One region of the Alkalihalobacillus sp. MEB130 genome, then DNA from elsewhere that is predicted to be linked to it. Evidence: a T-box and tRNA genes for the amino acid it is inferred to sense, from the RefSeq annotation. Region 1 holds a T-box; the other holds one or more tRNA genes.
The links. The T-box of region 1 lies ahead of ileS (isoleucine--tRNA ligase). A T-box ahead of a tRNA ligase gene usually reads a tRNA of that ligase, here a tRNA-Ile.
Positions count from the first base shown of each region.

Region 2: it encodes a tRNA-Ile, which carries the amino acid that the T-box ahead of ileS (isoleucine--tRNA ligase) is inferred to sense. The anticodon was not compared.

Region 1 is NZ_JAOANA010000002.1:155,301-166,585, reverse strand. It holds gene sigE (RNA polymerase sporulation sigma factor SigE) at 1-133, shown strand, start outside; gene sigG (RNA polymerase sporulation sigma factor SigG) at 407-1,192, shown strand; gene N0O92_RS02620 (YlmC/YmxH family sporulation protein) at 1,398-1,694, shown strand; gene pgeF (peptidoglycan editing factor PgeF) at 1,803-2,630, shown strand; gene N0O92_RS02610 (YggS family pyridoxal phosphate-dependent enzyme) at 2,633-3,313, shown strand; gene N0O92_RS02605 (cell division protein SepF) at 3,336-3,791, shown strand; gene N0O92_RS02600 (YggT family protein) at 3,817-4,074, shown strand; gene N0O92_RS02595 (YlmH family RNA-binding protein) at 4,256-4,870, shown strand; gene N0O92_RS02590 (DivIVA domain-containing protein) at 5,006-5,494, shown strand; T-box leader at 5,565-5,782, shown strand; gene ileS (isoleucine--tRNA ligase) at 5,844-8,606, shown strand; gene N0O92_RS02580 (TraR/DksA C4-type zinc finger protein) at 8,793-9,443, shown strand; gene lspA (signal peptidase II) at 9,513-9,980, shown strand; gene N0O92_RS02570 (RluA family pseudouridine synthase) at 9,980-10,891, shown strand; gene pyrR (bifunctional pyr operon transcriptional regulator/uracil phosphoribosyltransferase PyrR) at 11,078-11,285, shown strand, end outside.
Region 2 is NZ_JAOANA010000016.1:55,150-66,434, reverse strand. It holds gene N0O92_RS16145 (DUF1002 domain-containing protein) at 1-551, shown strand, start outside; gene N0O92_RS16140 (NfeD family protein) at 650-1,300, shown strand; gene N0O92_RS16135 (DUF1189 domain-containing protein) at 1,332-2,099, opposite strand; gene N0O92_RS16130 (Na/Pi cotransporter family protein) at 2,368-3,996, shown strand; tRNA gene N0O92_RS16125 (tRNA-Asn) at 4,191-4,265, shown strand; tRNA gene N0O92_RS16120 (tRNA-Met) at 4,273-4,346, shown strand; tRNA gene N0O92_RS16115 (tRNA-His) at 4,368-4,443, shown strand; tRNA gene N0O92_RS16110 (tRNA-Ile) at 4,448-4,524, shown strand; tRNA gene N0O92_RS16105 (tRNA-Ser) at 4,548-4,640, shown strand; gene N0O92_RS16100 (undecaprenyl-diphosphate phosphatase) at 4,760-5,572, opposite strand; gene N0O92_RS16095 (superoxide dismutase) at 5,847-6,455, shown strand; gene N0O92_RS16090 (MFS transporter) at 6,562-7,866, shown strand; RNA gene ssrS (6S RNA) at 7,924-8,104, shown strand; gene N0O92_RS16080 (peptidoglycan D,D-transpeptidase FtsI family protein) at 8,186-10,282, shown strand; gene N0O92_RS16075 (hypothetical protein) at 10,511-10,840, opposite strand.

The DNA of each region.
Region 1 (11,285 bases):
CGGACTAGCAGGCGACGAAGAAAAAACACAAAAAGACGTAGCTGACATGCTAGGTATTTCACAATCATATATTTCGCGCTTAGAAAAAAGAATTATCAAAAGACTCCAAAAAGAATTTAATAAGATGGTATAGAGTGAAACCCAATAGGGCGCCCTTCCCTATTGGGTTTCACTCTAAGCGGGGAGCGGAGCGGCTCTCAATGTTTTTCAGGATGTTTTGATAAAACGTCTAATTTTTTGCAGTTTTATATACAATTTAATTCAAAAAAAATTTAGTACTTATTTTTGTTGTCATGACGTGCACGAGTGAAGTCGAACGATTTAATTCGACTTCACTCGTGCATATTTTTTCCTCTTGAGGAGATACTTTTCTTAGACATCATCTCCCGCGATAGGAGGGAAAGAATTGACACGAAATAAAGTTGAGATTTGCGGTGTAGATACCTCGAAGTTACCTGTTCTAAAGAACACTGAAATGCGAGAGTTATTTCAGCGATTGCAAAATGGTGAAGAAAGTGCACGTGAAACATTAGTGAATGGAAATTTACGTCTAGTGCTTAGTGTAATTCAACGATTTAACAATCGCGGAGAATACGTAGACGACCTTTTTCAGGTAGGTTGTATTGGACTAATGAAATCAATTGATAATTTTGATTTGAGCCAAAACGTTAAATTCTCTACATACGCGGTTCCTATGATTATAGGTGAAATTCGTCGCTACCTACGTGATAATAATCCGATCCGTGTCTCTCGTTCTTTACGAGATATCGCCTATAAAGCGCTACAGGTTCGAGATCAGATCATGTCAGAGAAAAAACGTGAAAAAGAACCAACTGTCCAAGAAATTGCAAAGGTATTAGACGTACCGAAAGAGGATGTTGTTTTTGCGTTAGATGCGATTCAAGATCCAGTTTCTCTGTTTGAACCAATTTATAATGATGGTGGGGATCCGATTTTCGTCATGGATCAAATTTCTGACGAACGGAACAAAGATGTCAATTGGGTTGAAGAAATTGCTCTCAAAGAAGCAATGGTCAGATTGAATGATCGAGAAAAAATGATATTGAATATGCGTTTTTTCCAAGGGAAGACACAAATGGAAGTAGCTGATGAAATTGGAATATCGCAAGCGCAAGTTTCGCGATTAGAAAAAGCTGCCATTCAACAAATGAATAAACACGCTCAAATTTAACAGATGAAAGATGACTTCTTCTTATCCATTTTGCTTACTTAAGATTCATGAGGGAATCCTTTAGAATCTTAAGTAAGTATGTGAAAAGAGAAGTCATCTTTTTTATGCTTAAATCTCTTTTGTCATGTACACGTATTTGTTCATATTCCTAATACAACCTCGCATATAGTGAAGAAAGAATCCTATAAAAAAGAGGTGCCAAAACATGATGAAAATTTCGGAGCTACAAGTTAAGGATATTGTGAATATGGATAATGGAAAAAGATTAGGCCATTTAACGGATTTGGAGATAAATCTGAAAACAGGTGCGATTGATGCATTGGTTATTAATAGTTCTGGAAAAATGATGGGTTTGTTTGGGAAAGAATCGGAGGAGGTTGTTATTCCATGGAAAAATATCATTCGTATCGGATCGGATGTCATCTTAGTTGAAGTACCTAATCATTATGGTAGGTCACCGCAAAACCAAGAACAGCATCCTTCGACAATGAGAAAAAGATGAATAAAAAGAAAGTCGTTTCTTGTAAGTGTGTTCATATGCTAAAATATAAATAATGAAAAGTTTTCCTGCAAAGGAAAGTTGATGAAAATGAGGAGAGGAGAGATGCAGATGGAACCGTTTATTCAAAAATGTGAACGCTATGTATCAATTGAACCATGGCATCAAGCTTTTCCTCGCCTCATTTCTGGATTTTCTACGAGAAATGGCGGGAACAGTCAATCACCTTATACGAGCTTAAACTTAGGCTTTCATGTTGGGGATGAACCTGAAGTAGTTAGACGTAATCGGTCACTATTAGCATCTGATCTCAATATGGAGCTAACTAGATGGGTTGGGACTGAACAGGTTCATGAAGCGACTATTAAAAAAGTAACTAATAATGATGTAGGATTAGGTAGTGAAAGCATTGAAACAGCAATTAAAAGTACAGATGGAATATACACATTAGAAAAAAACATACTATTGACTAGCTTATATGCTGATTGTGTCCCTTTATACTTTTATGCACCACATTATAATGCAGTAGGACTTGCACATGCCGGCTGGCGTGGGACGGTTCAAAACATTGCTTCTGGGATGATAACAATGTGGGCAGAAAATGAAGGGATCCCCTTAGAAGATATTCATGTTGCAATTGGTCCGTGCATAAGTCAACAAGCTTATGAAGTTGACGAAAAAGTGATAGCGGAAGTAGATAAAGTTTGGCCTGAGGACCTTCCTTATAAACCATATAATCCTTCGCGTGATCAGAAATTTTTTCTGGATCTAAGAGAAGTAAACAAACAGTTAATAATTGAAGCTGGGGTTCAAGAGTCTAAAGTACTTGTATCAGCTATTTGCACAGCGGAAGATAAGAGAATGTTTTCACATCGGGCTGAAAGTGGTAAGACAGGGAGATTAATGAGTTTTATTGGATTAAGACTGGATGGTGAATGACGATGACTGTGAAAGAAAGGTTTAGTCAATTGCAAAAAAAAATAAATGATGTATGTGAGAGCTGCAATCGTGATCCTTCATCGGTCCAAATTGTAGCCGTAACGAAATATGTAAGTATGGAAACAACGGCGGAAGCTCTCGATGCAGGGTTGTTACATATTGGAGAAAATCGGACCGAGGGGGCTGTTCAAAAATGGAACGGCCTCGGTGATCGGGGAATTTGGCATTTCATTGGATCATTGCAATCAAGGAAAGTGAAAGAGATTACAGGGAAGTTTGAGTATCTCCATTCTCTTGACCGGCTTTCTCTAGCAAAAGAATTGGACAAGCGACTAGAAGATGGACAAGTGATGAAATGTTTTGTTCAAGTTAATGTCTCTGGAGAACAATCTAAGTCGGGACTTACTCCAGGAGAAGTTATTCCGTTTATAAATGACCTAGCTGACTATCCACGAATTGTAATTGTGGGGTTAATGACAATGGCGCCTTTTTATGATGATCCTGAATTAACTAGACCAATTTTTAGAAAGCTTAGAGAAATTCGTGACTCTGTTCAAGAATTAGAACTAGCGCATGCACCATGTAAAGAACTATCAATGGGAATGTCCAATGACTATCATGTAGCTATTGAAGAAGGTGCAACGTTTATCAGGATTGGTTCCGCTTTAGTCGGTAAAGAATAACAGAAGTGAGAGGAGAATAATAATGGGGATGAAGTCAAAATTTAAACGTTTTTTTGAATTAGAAGATGAATATGAGGAAATTGAGGAGTATGTGGACGAGCGTTATGAAAACGACGAACCAGAACAAAAACGTCGTTCGCGAAGCCAACAAAAGCAACCAGCAAGTGGGCCAACTCCTCAGAATGTAGTAAGTTTACAAAGTGTTCAAAAAGGAGCAAAAGTAATATTACAAGAGCCTCGTACGTATGATGAAGCTCAAGAAATTGCTGATCATTTAAAAAATAGAAAAGCAGTGATCATCAATTTACAACGTATTTCTCATGACCAAGCGAAACGAGTAGTCGATTTTTTAAGTGGAACAGTGTATGCTATTGGGGGGGACATTCAAAAGATAGGCTCAAACATTTTTTTATGTACACCTGATAATGTAGATGTTACAGGTACAATTACAGAAATGATGCAGGAGCATTTTGAATAGAAGCAAGTAGAAGGTGGTGAATGTTTTGCAAACAATTGGATTATTACTTCATCAAGCATTATATATTTATTCTTTCTTTATTATTGGTTATATACTAATGTCATGGTTTCCGAACGCCCGTGAATCATCAATTGGACAATTTATTGGCCGAATCGTTGAGCCATATTTAGAGCCATTTAGAAAATTTGTTCCACCCCTTGGAATGATTGATCTTTCTCCAATCGTCGCTATTATCGTACTTCGCTTAGCGGGTGGCGGTGTTCGTGCCCTTTTTGGCATTTAGCAGTTAGGAGTGAGCAACCATAAGTATCTATCAGCACTTTCGTGAGGAAGAACGTCCCTTTGTTGACCAAGTAATTGAGTGGCAAGAAGATGTCAAATACAGACATATAGATCGTTTAACTGATTTTCTAGATCCGCGCCAACAAGAAATTGCACGAACTATAATTGGACATGATGAAGATGTGAGCCTCTCCTTTTCGGGAGGCTCTCGTTATGCAGAGCGTTGTCGATTGCGTTTAACCCCGCCCTATTTAGAAACCTCTGACGAAGATTTTAATCTTACCCTTTTTTCCATAGACTACCCATCTAAATTTGTTACTTTGCAGCATCGAGATATTTTAGGATCCATTATGAATATTGGTATAAAGAGAGAGAAGTTTGGAGATATTTCGTTGAACGATAATGGAGTGGCTCAAATTATTATCGCGTCAGAAATTTCTGATTATGTAGAGATGAATGTTCAAACGATTGGAAAAGCCCCTGTCCATTTGAATCGAATCCCAATATCTGAGCACATTATACCTAAAGATGAATGGATTGAAGATGTCACTACGACTTCTTCAATGAGACTTGATGTGATTATGGCTAAGATATACAAGTTATCAAGATCGAAAGTGTCGCCCTATATTGAAAAAGGATTAGTAAAAGTAAACTGGAAAACAGTTGATCGAACTGATTTTACGTTAGAAGCAGGGGACTACATATCGGTCAGAGGATATGGAAGGGCAAAAATAATAGCGATTGAAGGTTTGACGAAAAAGGAGAAATATCGACTTCGATTTGGAAAGAAACAATAAGAGATTTATAAAAAAATGCAGGAAATTCGAAATCTGTGTCGAAATTACAAATAAAAGAAGCGAGCCAGTAAAAATCAAGGGATTTGAAAGGTTCATTTTTGACTAAATGATGTTAACAACTTGGAGGTGGCTTATATGCCTTTGACCCCTTTGGATATCCATAACAAAGAATTTACTAGAGGGTTTCGTGGATATGATGAAGATGAAGTGAATGAATTTTTGGACCAAGTCATTAAGGATTACGAAGCTGTTCTTCGTGAAAAAAAGGATTTATTTGAACGAGTTACGGACCTTGACGAAAAACTGGAACATTTTAAAAATATCGAGGAAACATTAAACAAATCCATTTTAGTAGCGCAAGAAGCAGCCGAAGAAGTTAGACGGAGTGCGCAAAAAGAAGCGCAGCTTATTGTTAAAGAAGCAGAGAAGAATGCCGATCGTATCATTAACGACTCCTTGATGAAATCAAGAAAAGTGATGATGGATATGGAGGAGTTGAAAAAGCAAGCTTCCGTTTATAAGATGAGATTTAAAATGCTCATTGAAGCTCAGTTAGAAATGCTTCAATCAGATGATTGGGATGAGGTAACAGAAGAAGAGGAACTAATGGAAGAGCGGACATAACGCTTTTTTTGAGAGAGCCTTGCACTTCTTGCCATGCTATCATATAATGATAATCATTAAATGAATGTTGATAAAGACAATGATAGGGAAGAGTACAATGACTAAAAACGTGAGAAGCGATTCAGGGGTGGTGTGAGCCTGAACACGTTCACATTGGAAAATCACCCTTGAGTTTTGCACTGAAAAGTTAAAGTAGGCTGCAACGAGTTATTCCCGTTACGAATGATTGAGTGGAAAGCTTTTGCTTTCTATCAGGGTGGTACCACGGGTTAACTTCTCGTCCCTTTTGGGATGAGAAGTTTTTTGTATTTGTCGAACAATTTCATAGTTACTAGGAGGAAGAACGTTAATGGATTACAAAGACACGCTATTAATGCCAAAAACAGAGTTTCCAATGAGAGGAAACTTGCCAAACCGCGAGCCGCAAAGACAAGAACAATGGAACGAAATGGATATTTATAAAAAAGTACAAGATCGTACAAAGGGAAGACCTTTATTTGTTTTGCATGATGGTCCTCCATATGCAAATGGAGATATTCATATGGGGCACGCCCTTAATAAAATTCTTAAAGATATGATCGTTCGTTATAAGTCAATGAGTGGTTTCCATGCTCCGTATGTTCCAGGATGGGATACACATGGCTTACCAATTGAAACTGCTCTTACAAAGAGTGGTAAAGTTGACCGTAAGTCAATGAGCGTTGCCGAGTTTCGCAAATTATGTGAAGAGTATGCAAAAACACAAATTGATCGTCAACGTGAGCAATTTATTCGCTTAGGAGTACGTGGGGATTGGTATAATCCATATATAACTCTTGATAAGGCATATGAGTCTCAACAAATTAAAGTGTTCGGAGAAATGGCAAAAAAGGGCCATATTTATAAAGGGAAAAAACCTGTCTACTGGTCGCCTTCTTCTGAGTCTGCACTAGCAGAAGCCGAAATTGAATATCAAGATAAGCGTTCGCCTTCCATTTATGTCGCTTTTAACATAAAAGAAGGAAATGAAGTACTTTCTGGTGATGAGGCTATCATTATCTGGACAACGACACCATGGACCATTCCAGCGAATCTTGGTATTTCGGTTCATCCAGATCTTGATTACAACGTTGTTGCTGTTTCTGGAAAAAAATACGTGGTTGCAGCTGGTCTTCTTGAGACACTTCAAAAAGAATTTGAGTGGGAAAACGTGGAAGTTGTAAAAACGTTTAAAGGATCAGAAATTGAGTACGTAAAAGCAGTACACCCGATTTATGGTCGTGACTCTTTAATTATGTGTGGAGATCATGTCACGCTTGATGCTGGTACCGGTTGTGTTCATACAGCACCAGGTCACGGGGAAGAAGATTTCATTGTTGGACAAAAGTATGGACTTGATGTACTCTGTCCGGTCGACGATAAAGGGCATATGACAGAAGAAGCACCTGGATTTGAAGGTCTATTTTATGATGCTGCAAATAAACCAATTACTGAAAAATTGGATGAACTAGGTGCTCTGCTAAAATTAACGTTTATTACCCATTCTTATGCACATGATTGGCGTACAAAGAAACCCGTTATATATCGTGCAACCGCTCAATGGTTTGCTTCAATTGAAAATTTCCGTACGGATTTACTAAAGGCGATTGAAGAGGTAGAGTGGATGCCAAAGTGGGGAGAAACTCGTTTATTTAATATGGTACGCGATCGTGGAGATTGGTGTATTTCTCGTCAACGTGCTTGGGGTGTCCCAATTCCAGTTTTTTATGGTGAAAACGGAGAGCCTATTATTACAGATGAGACGATCGATCATGTGTCGAACTTGTTCCGTGAACATGGATCCAATATTTGGTTTGAGTGGGAAACTGCGCAATTGTTACCTGAAGGTTTCACATCTGAACATAGTCCAAATGGAACTTTCACTCGAGAAATGGACATTATGGATGTTTGGTTTGATTCAGGTTCCTCTCATCAAGCTGTGCTAGAAGAACGTGACGACTTACAACGCCCGGCCGACCTTTACTTAGAAGGATCTGATCAATACCGTGGATGGTTTAACTCATCGCTTTCTACAAGTGTTGCTGTGACAGGAAAAGCACCATATAAAGGTGTTTTGAGTCATGGATTTGCTCTTGATGGTGAGGGACGCAAAATGAGTAAGTCCATTGGGAATGTTGTGATTCCTAATGATGTTATGAAGCAGCTTGGAGCTGATATTTTACGTTTATGGGTAGCTTCTGTAGATTATCAAGCAGATGTACGCGTTTCAGATAAAATTTTAAAACAAGTATCGGAATCCTATCGTAAGATTCGTAATACGTTCCGATTCTTATTAGGAAATTTACATGATTTTGATCCAGCGAAACATTATGTGAAAGATTTGAAAGACGTCGATCTATTTATGCTCGTTAAGTTAAACGAAGTGATTGAGAAGGTTGAACAAGCGTATGATCAATATCAATTCTCTACGGTGTACCATACCATTCATAACTTCTGTACGATCGAATTAAGTTCATTCTATATGGACTTAGCGAAAGATACTTTATACATTGAGCATGCAGACCATCCAGCTCGCCGTGCGATTCAAACCGTGATGTATGAAGTTCTTGTTAGTTTAACAAAACTAGTTTCTCCAATTTTAAGCCATACGGCAGATGAAGTGTGGGAACATATTCCGGCAGTAAGTGAAGAAAGTGTGCAGTTAACGGATATGCCAACAGTTACTTCTTTTGGTGAAGTAGAAGAGCTAAAGTCGAAATGGAATCATTTTATGGCTGTAAGAGATGATGTCTTAAAAGCTCTTGAGCAAGCTAGAAATGAAAAGAAAATTGGGAAGTCATTAACGGCGGCTATTACGCTTTATTCAAGTGGTGAAGTGGCAGAATTACTTAAAGGAATTTCACAACTTGAAAAATTATTTATTGTCTCTAACGTAACATTAGCGGGAGACGTTAGTGAAGCCCCATCGGATGCGGTTGTGTTTGAACAATTAGCGATTGTTGTTGAGTCTGCTAAAGGCGAAACGTGTGAGCGTTGTTGGGTTGTTTCTGAAACAGTAGGAACTGACCAAGAGCATTCTGGACTGTGTACTTCTTGTGCAGAAACGGTTAAAAAACATTACGTGAATAGCTAATATAAACACGTAACCAGTATGATAAATGTTTATTTCTTTCGGGGTGTTCCAAAAGTCGGAATCAGATTTTTGGAACACCTCTTTTTCTTACTTTGACAAATGTTGTGTTGGCTATATCTCCATCTGTTGGTCACAATAAGAAGGAGCGCCTATATAGTAGCGCGATTTGTTATGGGGGAGATGAAAATGACAGATTATACACAAATAAAACAACAGTTACTGGAGCGGAAATCTGAATTAGAAAAACGAATAAATGACCACTTTAAAGAAGAGCAGTCTCGAACGCTTTCCTTTTCCACCGGAGAGTTATCTCAGTATGATAATCACCCAGCCGATACTGCTACAGACCTATATGAGCGTGAGAAAGATTTTGCACTTTTAGAACAAGTCGAGAGAGAGCATGAAGAAATAGAACATGCATTAGCCAAATTTGAAAATGGTACCTTTGGTATTTGTGAAGTGACAGGGCAGGTAATTCCATACGAGCGTTTAGAAGCCAATCCAGCTGCTAGAGCTGTTGTGGGCGCTGTAGACAATCGAATTACTGATGATAGGCCTCCTGAGGAAGATGTTCTTGAAGGGTTTGAAAAATTCAATTTTGATCATGATGATCATGAAACACAATTTGATGCAGAGGATGCTTATCAATCCGTAGCAGAATTTAACGAGAATTCAATGACATTTGAAGATTCATCTTTAGATGAAAATGGTGAACTCATTGGTTATGTTGAAGAGATAGAAGGTTTCCTTTCAACTGGAATTGAAGGCTATACAGGGGATGAAGATGTTACTTTTGAGAGGAATGTTCACTACGACCAATACTTGAACGGAAAGTAGGGGGTCATCCCCCTCTTTTTGTGCTATAATGCTTTACGTATCAAGTAGGCACAGAATGGGGGAATTATGTTGAGATATTATCTTATCGCTCTTCTTGTTATTATAGTTGATCAACTAACGAAATGGATTGTTGATACACAAATGGCTATTGGAGAACGAATTCCTGTAATAGAGCAAGTTTTTTATATTACATCACACCGAAATAAAGGCGCTGCTTTTGGAATTCTTCAAGGTCAAATGTGGTTCTTTTATATCATTACAACCATTGTTATTATTGGGATCGTCTATTATATGCAGAAAGAAGCCAAGAACAGTCGTTTATTTGGGATCTCTTTAGCATTATTGCTCGGGGGAGCAATTGGCAATTTTATTGATCGTCTATTCCGAGGAGAAGTAGTTGATTTTGTAGATACATACATATTCGGTTATAATTTTGCCATTTTTAATGTAGCAGATGCAGCTTTATGTGTTGGAGTAGGGTTATTGTTTGTGAAAATGATAAATGATGAGCGTAAATTGAAGAAGGAGAGTAAGTAATGGAACAATTTGAATGGACAGTTTCACTTGATCATGCGTCATTACGTATTGATAAGTTCTTAACCATGGACGGGAAATGGTCACGAACTCAAGTGCAGTTATGGATTAAGGATGATCATGTAAAAGTAAACAATCAAAAAGTAAAAAGCAATTATAAAGTTAGCGAGGGGGATGTAATCACTTTAGACATTCCTGATGTTGAGGAGTTACAAGTGGAAGCAGAAAACATTCCATTAGATGTTGTTTACGAAGATGCGGATGTAATTGTTATTAATAAGCCTAGAGGGATGGTGGTTCATCCAGCTCCAGGTCATTATTCAGGTACCTTAGTAAATGCTTTAATGTATCATTGTCAGGATTTATCAGGCATTAATGGAGTGATAAGACCAGGGATTGTTCACCGGATTGATAAAGACACGTCTGGTTTAATTATGGTAGCTAAAAACGATCAAGCTCATGAATCTTTAGTTGACCAATTAAAAGCGAAAACTACTCGCCGACTATATAAAGCGATTGTGCATGGGATTATTCCACATCAACATGGTACGGTTGATGCACCAATTGGACGAGATAAAAAAGATCGTCAAAGCATGACGGTAACAGAAGAGAATAGCCGAGATGCCGTAACGCATTTTACAGTTCTTGAAACGTTTGAGAAGTACACATATGTTCAATGTGAGTTGGAAACGGGTAGGACCCATCAAATCCGGGTTCATATGAAATATATTGGTTATCCATTAGCTGGAGATCCGAAATACGGACCAAAGAAAAAGACGCTGGATATTGAAGGACAAGCCCTTCATGCAGCAGTTCTTGGTTTTTCTCATCCTAAAACAGGGGAAGAAATGGTTTTTGAAGCTCCGCTTCCAAAAGATATGGAACAAGTATTATTGCAATTACGAAGTCAATAAAACTTGTTGACATTATATTCATCATAGGTCATACTATAGAAAGAATTTAATAGTCCTTTAACTTAGTCCCGTGAGGCTGAGAAGGAAACGGAGTAATTGGAACAGACGTAGTAACGTCTATATTCCCTTACGTACTAATCCTCTCATGTCTATAGTGGCATGAGAGTTTTTTCGTTTCTGGAAAAAATGGAGGTGGAAAGAATGTCGAGAGTCATTTTAGATGAACAAGCAATCAGAAGAGCAACAACTCGTATTGCTCATGAAATAATTGAGCACAATAAAGGTATTGATAATTGTATTCTTGTTGGAATTAAAACTCGTGGAATTTATCTTGCAAAGCGACTAGCTGAGCGAATTGAGAAAATTGAAGGTGAAAAAATTCCTGTAGGAGAAA
Region 2 (11,285 bases), on a different contig from region 1:
GGGTTTCTGATGAAATGTATTTAAATGCATTAATAACAGCAGGAGTGGAAGATGCAGATATTTACATTACAGCTCCGATTGCAGTTTCAGGAACGGCTGCTTTAACTGGATTAATTAAGGCATATGAAATTGCTGCTGATATTGAAATACCTGAGGAGCAAAAGCAAATTGCCAATGAAGAATTAATCCGAACAGGGGAATTAAGTGATTCAATTGGAATGGAAGAAGCTACTGAATTGATGAATCGAATCAAAGAAGAAATAGCAAATAATCCTGTAGAAACGGAAAGTGATCTTCGGGATCTCATTCGACGTATTGCAGCTGAACTAGGTATTACATTAACAGATGAAGAACTAAATGGGTTGGTTTCGTTATTTATGAGAATGCAAGACCTTAATATTGATTGGAATCAAGTACAGGACCAAATTTCAAGGGTGCGTGATAATTTGGGAGAGTTTTTAAATCGTGAAGAGACGCAAGGCTTTATCCGAAATTTTCTTGATTTAATTAACCGGTTAATTGATTCCCTTCGTGGTTTATTTAGTTCATAATAAGAGAGGGGGCATTCCCTCTCTTATTTTATTTGTTAGGAAGTGAAACGGATTCAATCAATGATCCGTAATAATAACAAGAGAAAGGAGGAAGGAAAATGGAATGGTTAGATTCACCTAGTGTTGGATTTATCGTTGTATTTTTGGGAACTTTGTTTTTAATTGGAGAACTTTTAGTACGAGTAAAAGGACTATTTGCTATTTTAGGGGTCGCTATCATGGCCATGTATTTCTCATACCATATTACTGGAGATGTCGGACTGTGGGTTGTAATATTATATATAGTAGGTCTGGCATTAATCGTTATCGATGGAAAAGTGATAACGGACGGAACGGTTGCTCTATTAGGGGTAGTATTAATGATTATTGGTTTAGCAGTTCCTGCCCCTTCTTTTATTTACGGAATTTTGGTTTCAATGGGTTTTATCGTTGGGGGATTTAGTTCGGCTCTTTTTCTAAAAGTGTTCCCATCTAGAAATTTATGGGCAAAAATGACGCTAAAGGATAAGTTAACGGGAGACCTCGGTTACAATTCGATTAATGATCAATATCATGAACTGGTTGGCAAAAGGGGAAGAACAATTAGTTCCTTTCGTCCAACAGGTACGGTAGAACTAGAAGGTGAGCAATACAGTGCAACTAGCGGTGGGAGTTGGATTGAAGCGAATCAAGACGTTGTCGTTGTCTCAGTTGATGGTACAAGAATAGTTATTAAACTCATAGAAGAGAACGAACAAAGAAGCGAGTAGGTTGATATGCTCGCTTCTTTCGTTTGGTTTTTTATTGTTTTTGGGCCTTAATGCTAGGAATAGACTGTACGGCTAATAGGACAATTAAGAAAGTTGATGCAACAAATGCAAGAAAAGGAATACGGATAACCAAAACATCGGTCCAGTAGAGGACAATTACAGGTAATGTAAGAGCGTGGGCTGTTATGGACCAAAGGTGACGATATTCTAATCTGCGTTTTCCTTTAATGAGAAGCGAACAATAAGCTAATATTGAAATACCAAGGAATCCCAAACCGGCAAGTCCGACATAAAGTAAGCTTGTGATAATGATTAACAAAATAGGAAGGAAATTTTGTAATTGACTGATTCTGTTAGATAACTCTTCCTTAGATAATTCTTGTAACCCTAATAGCACATACGAGACCGAATGCGTTTGTCCATCAGATACGAAAATAAATTCACTTTGTTGCAATGCAATTCCTTCATCTAACTGAATTAAATCAGTTTCAGAAAATGTATTAGATGGGTCAATTAAGAAGAATCCTTCATTGAATTCTTCAGCAAAAAAGGCCTCTTCTCCGTCCCAAGATAAGTTTCCTTCGCTCACATGAAAATTTGGTAAATCATGCTGTAATGTACGATTTAACTGGTTAATACTTGTAATAATCGAACTGTTTAAAGAAATAAAATAAGGAATACTTGCAAGAAAAATAATAAATAGTACATACCCTATTGTGGTTGTAATTGGTCTAAAGCGACTATATGCAATAGCTTTTCTGTTATAAAAGCTTTTGAAAAACCATTCCCAATAACTCATTAGCTGATCCTCTCTTTCAGTGAGAATAAAGAATGTGCTTCTCACTCATCGTTATTTTAACGAATCGAACCTGAAATAGCTATCATTGTTTCACAGAGCTCCTTCGTTTTATGACTTTTTTATATTAATTTTAAATAAAGAGCATTTCTTAATAATTTATGGTTTACAAACCATTCATAAATGCTTAATAATAGACAGGGTGTTTAATGTTGATGTTTGTCGAAAGTTGGATGAGTATTTGACTTATGAGATGAAGGGATGAGGATTGGTGGATTTACAAACGCTCTTGTTCATGTTTTTTGGTGGACTAGGTATTTTCCTTTTTGGTATTAAATACATGGGGGATGGCCTGCAAAAGGTTGCAGGGGAAGGTTTACGTGATGTGCTTGATAAATTTACAACGAATCCGGTAATGGGTGTGTTTGCAGGTTTATTTGTAACGGTCCTCCTACAAACGAGTACCGGTACAACCGTTTTAACGATTGGCCTTGTTAATGCTGGGTTCATGACTTTGAAGCAAGCAATAGGGGTCATTATGGGAGCAAACATAGGTACAACGGTGACGGCATTTATTATTGGAATTAAAATTTCTGCTTATGCGTTGCCTATTATCGCAGTTGGTGCAGCATTAATTTTCTTCATAAAAGCGAAAAAAGTAAATAACTATGGTCAAGTTGTTTTTGGATTTGGAGCTTTATTTTATGGTTTAGAATTAATGGGAACTGGATTAAAACCTCTTCGAGAATTAGAGGCGTTTGCGGAACTGACGGTAAGTATGAGTGAAAATCCATTACTTGGTGTCCTAATTGGTACGATTTTTACAGTTGCTGTTCAAAGTTCGAGCGCATCAATTGGTCTGTTGCAACAGTTATATGAACAAGGTGCAATGGGATTAGATGCGGCTTTGCCTGTTTTATTTGGAGATAACATTGGAACGACTATCACCGCAATTTTAGCAGCAATAGGAGCTTCAGTAGCTGCAAAAAGAGCAGCACTTACGCACGTTATATTTAATTTAATAGGTACAATCATTGTGTTAATTGTTTATCCGTTTTTCTTTCAGCTCATTAGTTTTCTTGCTGTTGAGCTAGGTCTAAATAGACCAATGACGATTGCATTTGCACATGGAATCTTTAATGTATCCAATACGCTAATTCAACTGCCGTTTGTGGCGATATTGGCAATTATTGTAACAAAGCTAGTACCAGGTGAAGAATTTAGCATTGAATATAAAGCGAAACATCTAGATCCTCGATTTATTGGAAGTTCACCAGCTATTGCGCTTGGACAAGCAAAACAAGAGGTATTGCGTATGGCTGAATTTTCAGAGAGAGGATTATATGAAGTAAGTCAATATCTTGAAACTGGTCAAAAAAGACATGCTGAAATGTCCATACAGTTTGAGGAAGCAATCAATAATCTAGATCGGAAAATCACTGATTATTTAATACAAATTTCCTCAAGATCTCTTTCGGCACATGATTCAAAACTACATTCAATGTTAATGGATACCGTACGCGATATTGAACGCATCGGTGATCATATAGAGAATATCGTAGAACTGAAGGATTATCAGAAAGTCAATAAGGTTCATATTTCAGAAACAGCATTGGATGATCTTCGAGAAATGTCGGAGTTAACACTCTCAACGTTAAGAGAAGCCATCCAATCGCTTGAACTAATTGATAGTGATATGGCTCGTTCGGTGCTTGAAAAAGAAGAAAAGATAGATAAAATGGAAAGAAAACTTAGAAAGCAGCACATACAGCGAGTCAATGATGGAAAATGTTCCGGTTCAGCGGGGATCGTTTTTGTTGATATTGTAAGTAACCTTGAACGAATTGGTGATCATTCAGTGAATATTGCTGAAGCAGTTATAGGAGAAGACAATTACTAATCTAAAGGAGACCAGTGTCCAAAGTAAGTGGGACACTGGTCTTTTAATGAAATTATGCTTGTCTAATAATTTGATGTGTGGTAAGTTATATCAGTGCCAAATAAATGCTCTTTTTTGTCAAATAACATTTTTTCTAATAAGTGTTGACTCATTAGAAAGTGCATGGTAATATAATTCTTGTCCTTAATTGTCGTTCCACAGTAGCTCAGTGGTAGAGCTATCGGCTGTTAACCGATCGGTCGTAGGTTCGAGTCCTACCTGTGGAGCCAAACATATGGCGGCGTAGCTCAGCTGGCTAGAGCGTACGGTTCATACCCGTGAGGTCGTGGGTTCGATTCCCTCCGCCGCTACTTTTATTTAAATATGTTACGGCGATTGTGGCGAAGTGGTTAACGCATCGGATTGTGATTCCGACATTCGTGGGTTCAATTCCCATCAGTCGCCCCATAGAGGACCCTTAGCTCAGTTGGTCAGAGCAGTCGGCTCATAACCGATCGGTCGTAGGTTCGAGTCCTACAGGGTCCACCATTTACAATTAGCTTTTTTTATGCGGAGGAATACCCAAGTCCGGCTGAAGGGATCGGTCTTGAAAACCGACAGGCGGGTTAAACCGCGCGGGGGTTCGAATCCCTCTTCCTCCGCCATTGTTTTTACATATGATGAAACTTTAAGACCTCATTTTGAGGTCTTTTTTTGCATGCTGTTTTATTAACGCTGTTTTCGTAAAGATTGTTGCTATGAAATAGTTCTTCCTCAGCCTTTATTAAATATAACTCCATGTAATGATACCGAGTCCAATACAATAAAAAGCAAAATAAGTGAGTCTTGTATTTTGTAACATAACAATAAACCATTTAATTCCGATTAATGCAAATAGAAATGATGATAAAAATGCTATGACTAAGGAGGGTAAGCTTATCTCTGTATAGCTTCTTATTAGTTCAGGAGTTTTTAAAATGGTCATTCCAAGAAAAACGGGAATGGAAAGAAAAAAGGAGTAACGAAGGGCTGTCTCTTTATTTAAACCAAGACAAAGAGCGGTAAATAAGGTGCTACCTGTACGAGAAATCCCTGGTACTAAGGACAAAGCTTGCCCAATTCCAATGATGATTCCATCCTTCCAATTCAGCTTGGAAAGTCCCCTAGATCCAACTTTTAATCCATGCTCAATTAAAATTAAAGATAAACCTGTAATAATAAGAGAAACTCCTACTGTAGCAGGCGTTGTCATCTGATCACCAAGTACTCCTTCAATGAAATTTCCAACTAAAATGGTTATAAAAGTCGAAATAATAAGTAAAAGAACAAATCTATAATTAGTGCGAGCTCTATCTTCTTTCTTTACAAGGTATGAACAAAAATCGTAAAGGATTTTTGTTGCCTCTTGTCGAAAGTAAACAATAACAGCTAGCACAGAAGCGATATGCAAAAAGGTTTCAAATGCAAGCTTGAAGTTTTCACCAATGGGGATGTCGAGAAGTCTTTGAACAATAAGCATAAGTGCGGTACTTGAAATCGGTAAAAATTCTGATATCCCCTGTATAAACCCAATTATCAATGCTTCCCACCAATTCATTTGATTCCTCCGTTATTTGTAGCTTTTGATTGTATATGTTTATGTACTAGCTTTTTTGTTATGACAAAGCGTGTTTATTCCATATCATGTAAGGGTAGAGTAAGAGTGTTTACATGACTAAATTTTTCGTGAGCATTATCGTTGCAACAATGCTCAAAATTTGGTAATGTATGAATTGAAAGACTTATGAAACAAAAATGTTGCTAAAGTCTATGTTTTTTTGGGGTACATACTCCGACAAATAATTTAACGTACTTAGAGGAGGAAATTTATTATGGCTTATGAATTACCACAATTACCTTATGCAGCAAACGCACTAGAACCACATATTGACGAGGCAACTATGAATATTCATCACGGCAAACACCATAATACTTATATTACAAAGCTTAACGCAGCGCTTGAAGGTCATGACGATCTTGCGAACAAGAGCATTGAAGAGTTAGTTTCTAATCTAGATGCTGTACCAGAAGATATTCGTGGTGCTGTTCGTAATAATGGTGGAGGTCATGCTAACCATACTTTCTTCTGGCAAATTCTAAGTCCAAATGGAGGCGGAGCTCCTACAGGTGAGTTGGCTGATGCAATCAATTCAACTTTTGGAAGCCTTGATGCATTTAAAGAAGAATTTGCGAACGCTGGTGCTAACCGTTTTGGTTCTGGCTGGGCTTGGTTAGTAGTAGATGGTGGCAAGCTTGCAGTAACTAGTACACCAAACCAAGATACACCATTAATGGAAGGGAAGACTCCAATCCTAGGTCTTGATGTTTGGGAGCATGCATACTACTTAAATTACCAAAACCGTCGTCCAGACTACATTAATGCATTCTGGAACGTGGTTAACTGGGACGAAGTATCAAAACGCTATGAGTCAGCAAAATAATTAAAAGCACTTATGCAAAAGAACCTAAAGGAACCTTACCTTTAGGTTTTTTTTTGTATAACCGGTTTTTCAGGTGACACACTACTATGTGAGGGTGGTGGAGTCGGTGAATAAGGTATTGGTAAAGAAAGTGATTGGTGATATAGAGGTGACGAGGGATTTAAAGCTTTTGCTCATCATCGGTGGGCTCTATGCATTAAGTATTGCCTTGTCAAACACATTTGTTAATGTTTATTTATGGAAACAATCAGGTGAATTTGTCGATATTGCTCTATATAATTTAGGATCAGTTGTCATGCAGCCATTTGCTTTTATTCTTGCTGGAAAAGTGGCAAAAAAGATTGATCGAGTTATTGTACTGAGAGCGGGTGTCATCGCACTTGCTATTTTTTTCTCCACAGTTTTGTTTTTAGGAGAGAATGCAAATGAATATTTGCTGTTACTGGGGGTTTTAATAGGGACAGGATTTGGTTTTTATTGGCTCGCATTTAATGTTCTTACATTTGAAATAACTGAACCTGAGACAAGAGACTTTTTTAATGGGTTTTTAGGCTTATTAACTTCTTTTGCAGGAATGATAGGGCCGATTCTTTCCGGTTTCATTATTACAAGGATGGAGCAATTTACAGGCTATACCATTATATTTGCGATTTCTCTTGCGTTGTTCTTAGCCGCTGTATTAATGAGTTTTATGTTAAAGCGTCGATCAGCCGAAGGGAATTTCTATTTTGTGAAAATTTTAAAAGAGAGAAAGAATAATCCAAACTGGAAGCAGATTACACGAGCGCACTTTTTCCAAGGATTGCGAGAGGGTACTTTTGTTTTTGTGATAACAGTTTGGGTTTATATTGCAACTGGAAGCGAACTAGCCATTGGTACATATGGGTTGGTGGCTTCTGCTACTCAATTCGTTGCATATTACGTCATTACAAGAATGATAAAACCTAATTTTAGAAAACGATTAATTTTAATCGGGGGTTTAATACTGTATGGTGCGATCTTCATCATTGTACTTGGAGAATTGTCGTTCGCAAAATTAATTACATATGGAGTTGTTGTTTCGCTTGCTTATCCAATGCTACTTGTTCCATATGTATCCCTTACATTCGATGTTATTGGAAAAGGGTGGAAGGCGGCAGAAATGAGAGTAGAGTATATTGTGGTTAGGGAACTCTTTGTCAACTCTGGACGAATTGTTTCGGTACTAGCTTTCTTGGCCACTGTTACGTTATTTTCAGAAGAACGTGGAATTCCGATACTTCTGCTCGTCTTAGGTGCAGGACATGCCTTAATTTACTTCTTCGTTAGACATGTCCATTTTAAAGAGAATAAAGGGGGAGAAAGTTACAGTTTTGCGAGACAAAAAGGAGGAGAAGGCGACCCAACAGGTGGGGGAGGATCAAGTGTATGATTTTGATCTATTCTCTTTTGACAACCATTTTAGATATGATATAATAAATGTAACAAACGTATCCTGCCGTGTTAGTCAGCTTCACCTTGTTTCGAACCTTGATTTTTTTAAGGGAGTTCTATATTGAGACGTTGCCAGCATGCCAGTATATTCTGGACGCTGAATGGGTTTCTGCGAACACCCACCTACGAGTGTAGGTTCATGAAACAACTGAAGCAACGGCATACGCGGGTTACAAATTTTTGAAATTAATCTAGGCACCTTTTTAGGTGCCTATTCTATTGGGGAAAAAGAATAATATTTAGGAGGAACTTCCAAGGTGGAAAGAACATCAAAGCGTAAAAAGAAACATCACGTTCCAGCTCGGTTAAATGTTCTCTTCTTTGCTGTTTTTGTATTATTTTCTGCTCTCATCCTTCGATTAGGAGTTGTGCAGATTGTAGAAGGGCAAGAGTTTGTTAAAGAACTGGAAAGAACGAGTAACACAACAGCGAGAATCGATGCACCAAGAGGACTTATGTATGATCGCTTTGGACATGTAATTGTTGACAATGAACTAGAGTTATCCGTTACATACACAAACCCATCGCGAGCAACAAGTTCAGAAACAATGCTTAGTATTGCAAAGGATTTAGAAAGCTTAATTGATATTGAAATAGAACGAATTACAGAGCGAGATAAACAAGACTATATTTTAATGCAAATGAGCCCTGAGGAAAGATACGAGCTTGTAAGTAGGGAAGAAAGAAATGAGTTAGGGAGTACAACAGAAGAATATAGATTAGAAGTTGAACGTATTTCTAGTGAAGAGATTGAAGCATTAACAGAAAAAGATTTACGAATTTTAGCTATATACCGCGAAATGTCTCGAGGTTATGCAAATAGTCCACAGCGAATTAAACGAGGCATAACGGTAGAGGAAGCCCATAAATTGAGTGAAAATTTATATCGATTGCCAGGAATTGATATTTTAAGAGATTCACGTAGAAATTATGTTTATGGAGAATCGTTACGTAGTTTGTTTGGCTCAACCGGATCTATTCCTAGAGAAAAAGCCGATTATTATTTATCTAGAGGATATGATCGTTCTGATTTTGTTGGAACAAGTTTTCTAGAATTGCAATATGAAGAAGTACTGCGTGGCCAAAAGGCTGTGGTTGAAAGCATCACACACTCATCCGGCGGACAAACGATTGAGAATTCTGTAAACGAGCGTCAAGGTAGACGTGGAAATGATTTAGTATTAAGTGTAGATATGGAATTGCAACAACGGTTAGAAAGTATTATTGAAGAAGAAATGAAAAAGGCAGGTAATTCCTTTATCCTAGATCGATCTGCTTATGCAGTTCTTATGGATCCACGTACAGGGGACATTTTATCAATGGCTGGGTTTAATGATCCAGCTGATCGAGATCGCCCAACAAATGCTGATCATATTGGAAATGTAACGAAAGCTTTTGAAATGGGATCTTCCATAAAAGCAGCTTCGGTGTTGACTGGTTTTGAAGCAGGTGTAGCTCACCCTGGTAAAAGCTTTAATGACCGGCCGATTCGTCTTCCTTCAACACCTGAAAAGAAATCTGTAAGAAATTATGGTTGGCTTAATGATGTCCGAGCATTAGAGGTTTCTTCGAACGTGTATATGTTTGAAATGGCGATGTTAATGGCAGGTTGCCACTATCCTAATCAGTGTAATTGGACAAATCAATCTGTTGAGCAAGCATACAATGAAATTAGATATCACTTTAGTCAGTTTGGCTTAGGTGCGGATACAGGTATAGATTTACCTACTAGTTCTACAGGCTTACAAGGTGGTTCGACCATTTATGGGAACTTACTCGATTTAATGATTGGTCAATATGATACGTACACGACCTTACAGCTTGCTCAATATATATCCACTATTGCTAATGATGGGCTTAGAATGCAACCCCGGATTGTAACGGAGATTCGCGAGCCTGTTTCAAGTGTAGACGAGCACGGGGCTGTTTCACAGAAATTTGAACCTAAAGTGTTAAATAGGGTTGATATGAATGATGAATATATTTCTCGAGTACAACAAGGATTACGAGGCGTTATGACAAGAGGAACGGCAAGTAGTCGTTTTGCTAATAAATCTTATCAGCCTGCTGGAAAAACAGGTACAGCGCAAGTGAGAGTAGCGGTTGGAACAGGAGATAATCGCAGATTTATTGATGGGAATACTCAAACTCTTGTAGGGTATGCACCTTTTAATGAACCTGAGGTAGCTTTTGCTGTTGTGGTCCCTAATGTCAAATTAGAAAGAAATGGTGGCAGACAGGGGATGGCTCAAGAAATTGCGAGTCAGGCACTTGATGCCTACTTTGAACTTAAGACTGTTAGAAATGGACCAGAACAAGCATCACGTCCAATTCTTGAACAACCAGATGAATAGAAAAAAGGTGTTTTCCAAAGAGACTTCTCTTTTGGAAACACCTTTTTTATGCTGAAATGAATTTATGCGTTAGATTTCCTCTCGTATTACGTGTTCAGTTTAAGAAGTTATGTTACGGTAATTGAGAGATATCCTTCCTTGAATGACTACTTTGTCTTATTCCACCTAAGGACTTGAAAAACATAGAAATGTTAGAAAGGTCCAAACTAGCATAGTCAACTTCAGGCATTACTTTTGTGCTTTCTGTAAAATATGCTCAACTTCTGCTAGAGAGATGTTGGTTTTACTAGCAATAGTCCGAAGATCATTTCCGCTTTCAAACAAATCGATAACGTCTGCTTCGTTTTTATGTTGTACATCAAAGCTGTGCCTAGGGCTGATCAACAACTCTTCCTCTAATAAACGTATTTTCTTTTTTAATTGATATATTTCCTGCATGTATGTGATCGACAACTGATCCATTTGCTTTTCAAGTTGTTTTACCCTGTCTTTTCGAAAAAAAGATAGGACGAATAAGATAATGGATAGGGAAAACAAAATAATGATTATTAATTCCAAACCTTAAAACCCTCTTTCCTCAAAGTCACTATGACTATTATTAAGTTTAGCAATAATAATAGCGAAGTCAAATACAGAGGCTACTGAAAAAGTCGATTTTTACCTTTTGTTTAGTACCTGTGAATGATAAAAATCGTTATTGTTTTTCATGAAAAATTCGACATTTACCATCAATTATGAATATTGCTGCTAAATTCTTCTAAATTTCAACATAAAACGACGAAAGTTTCTGACAAAAATAGATGGCGAAAAAAGGCGAATAATTTTTTTTCCTTTACCAAAGGCTACACTAGCTTCAACCTGACAAAAAGAGACAAAATGAGCTTCTTGTTTGCTGAAAAATTGGAATGTATGATAAACATAGCAAAATAAAAGTCATAAAGTGAGATTAACTTACATAAAGTAATGAATTTGTATTCGAAAAAAGAACGAGTTTTAGGGAGGT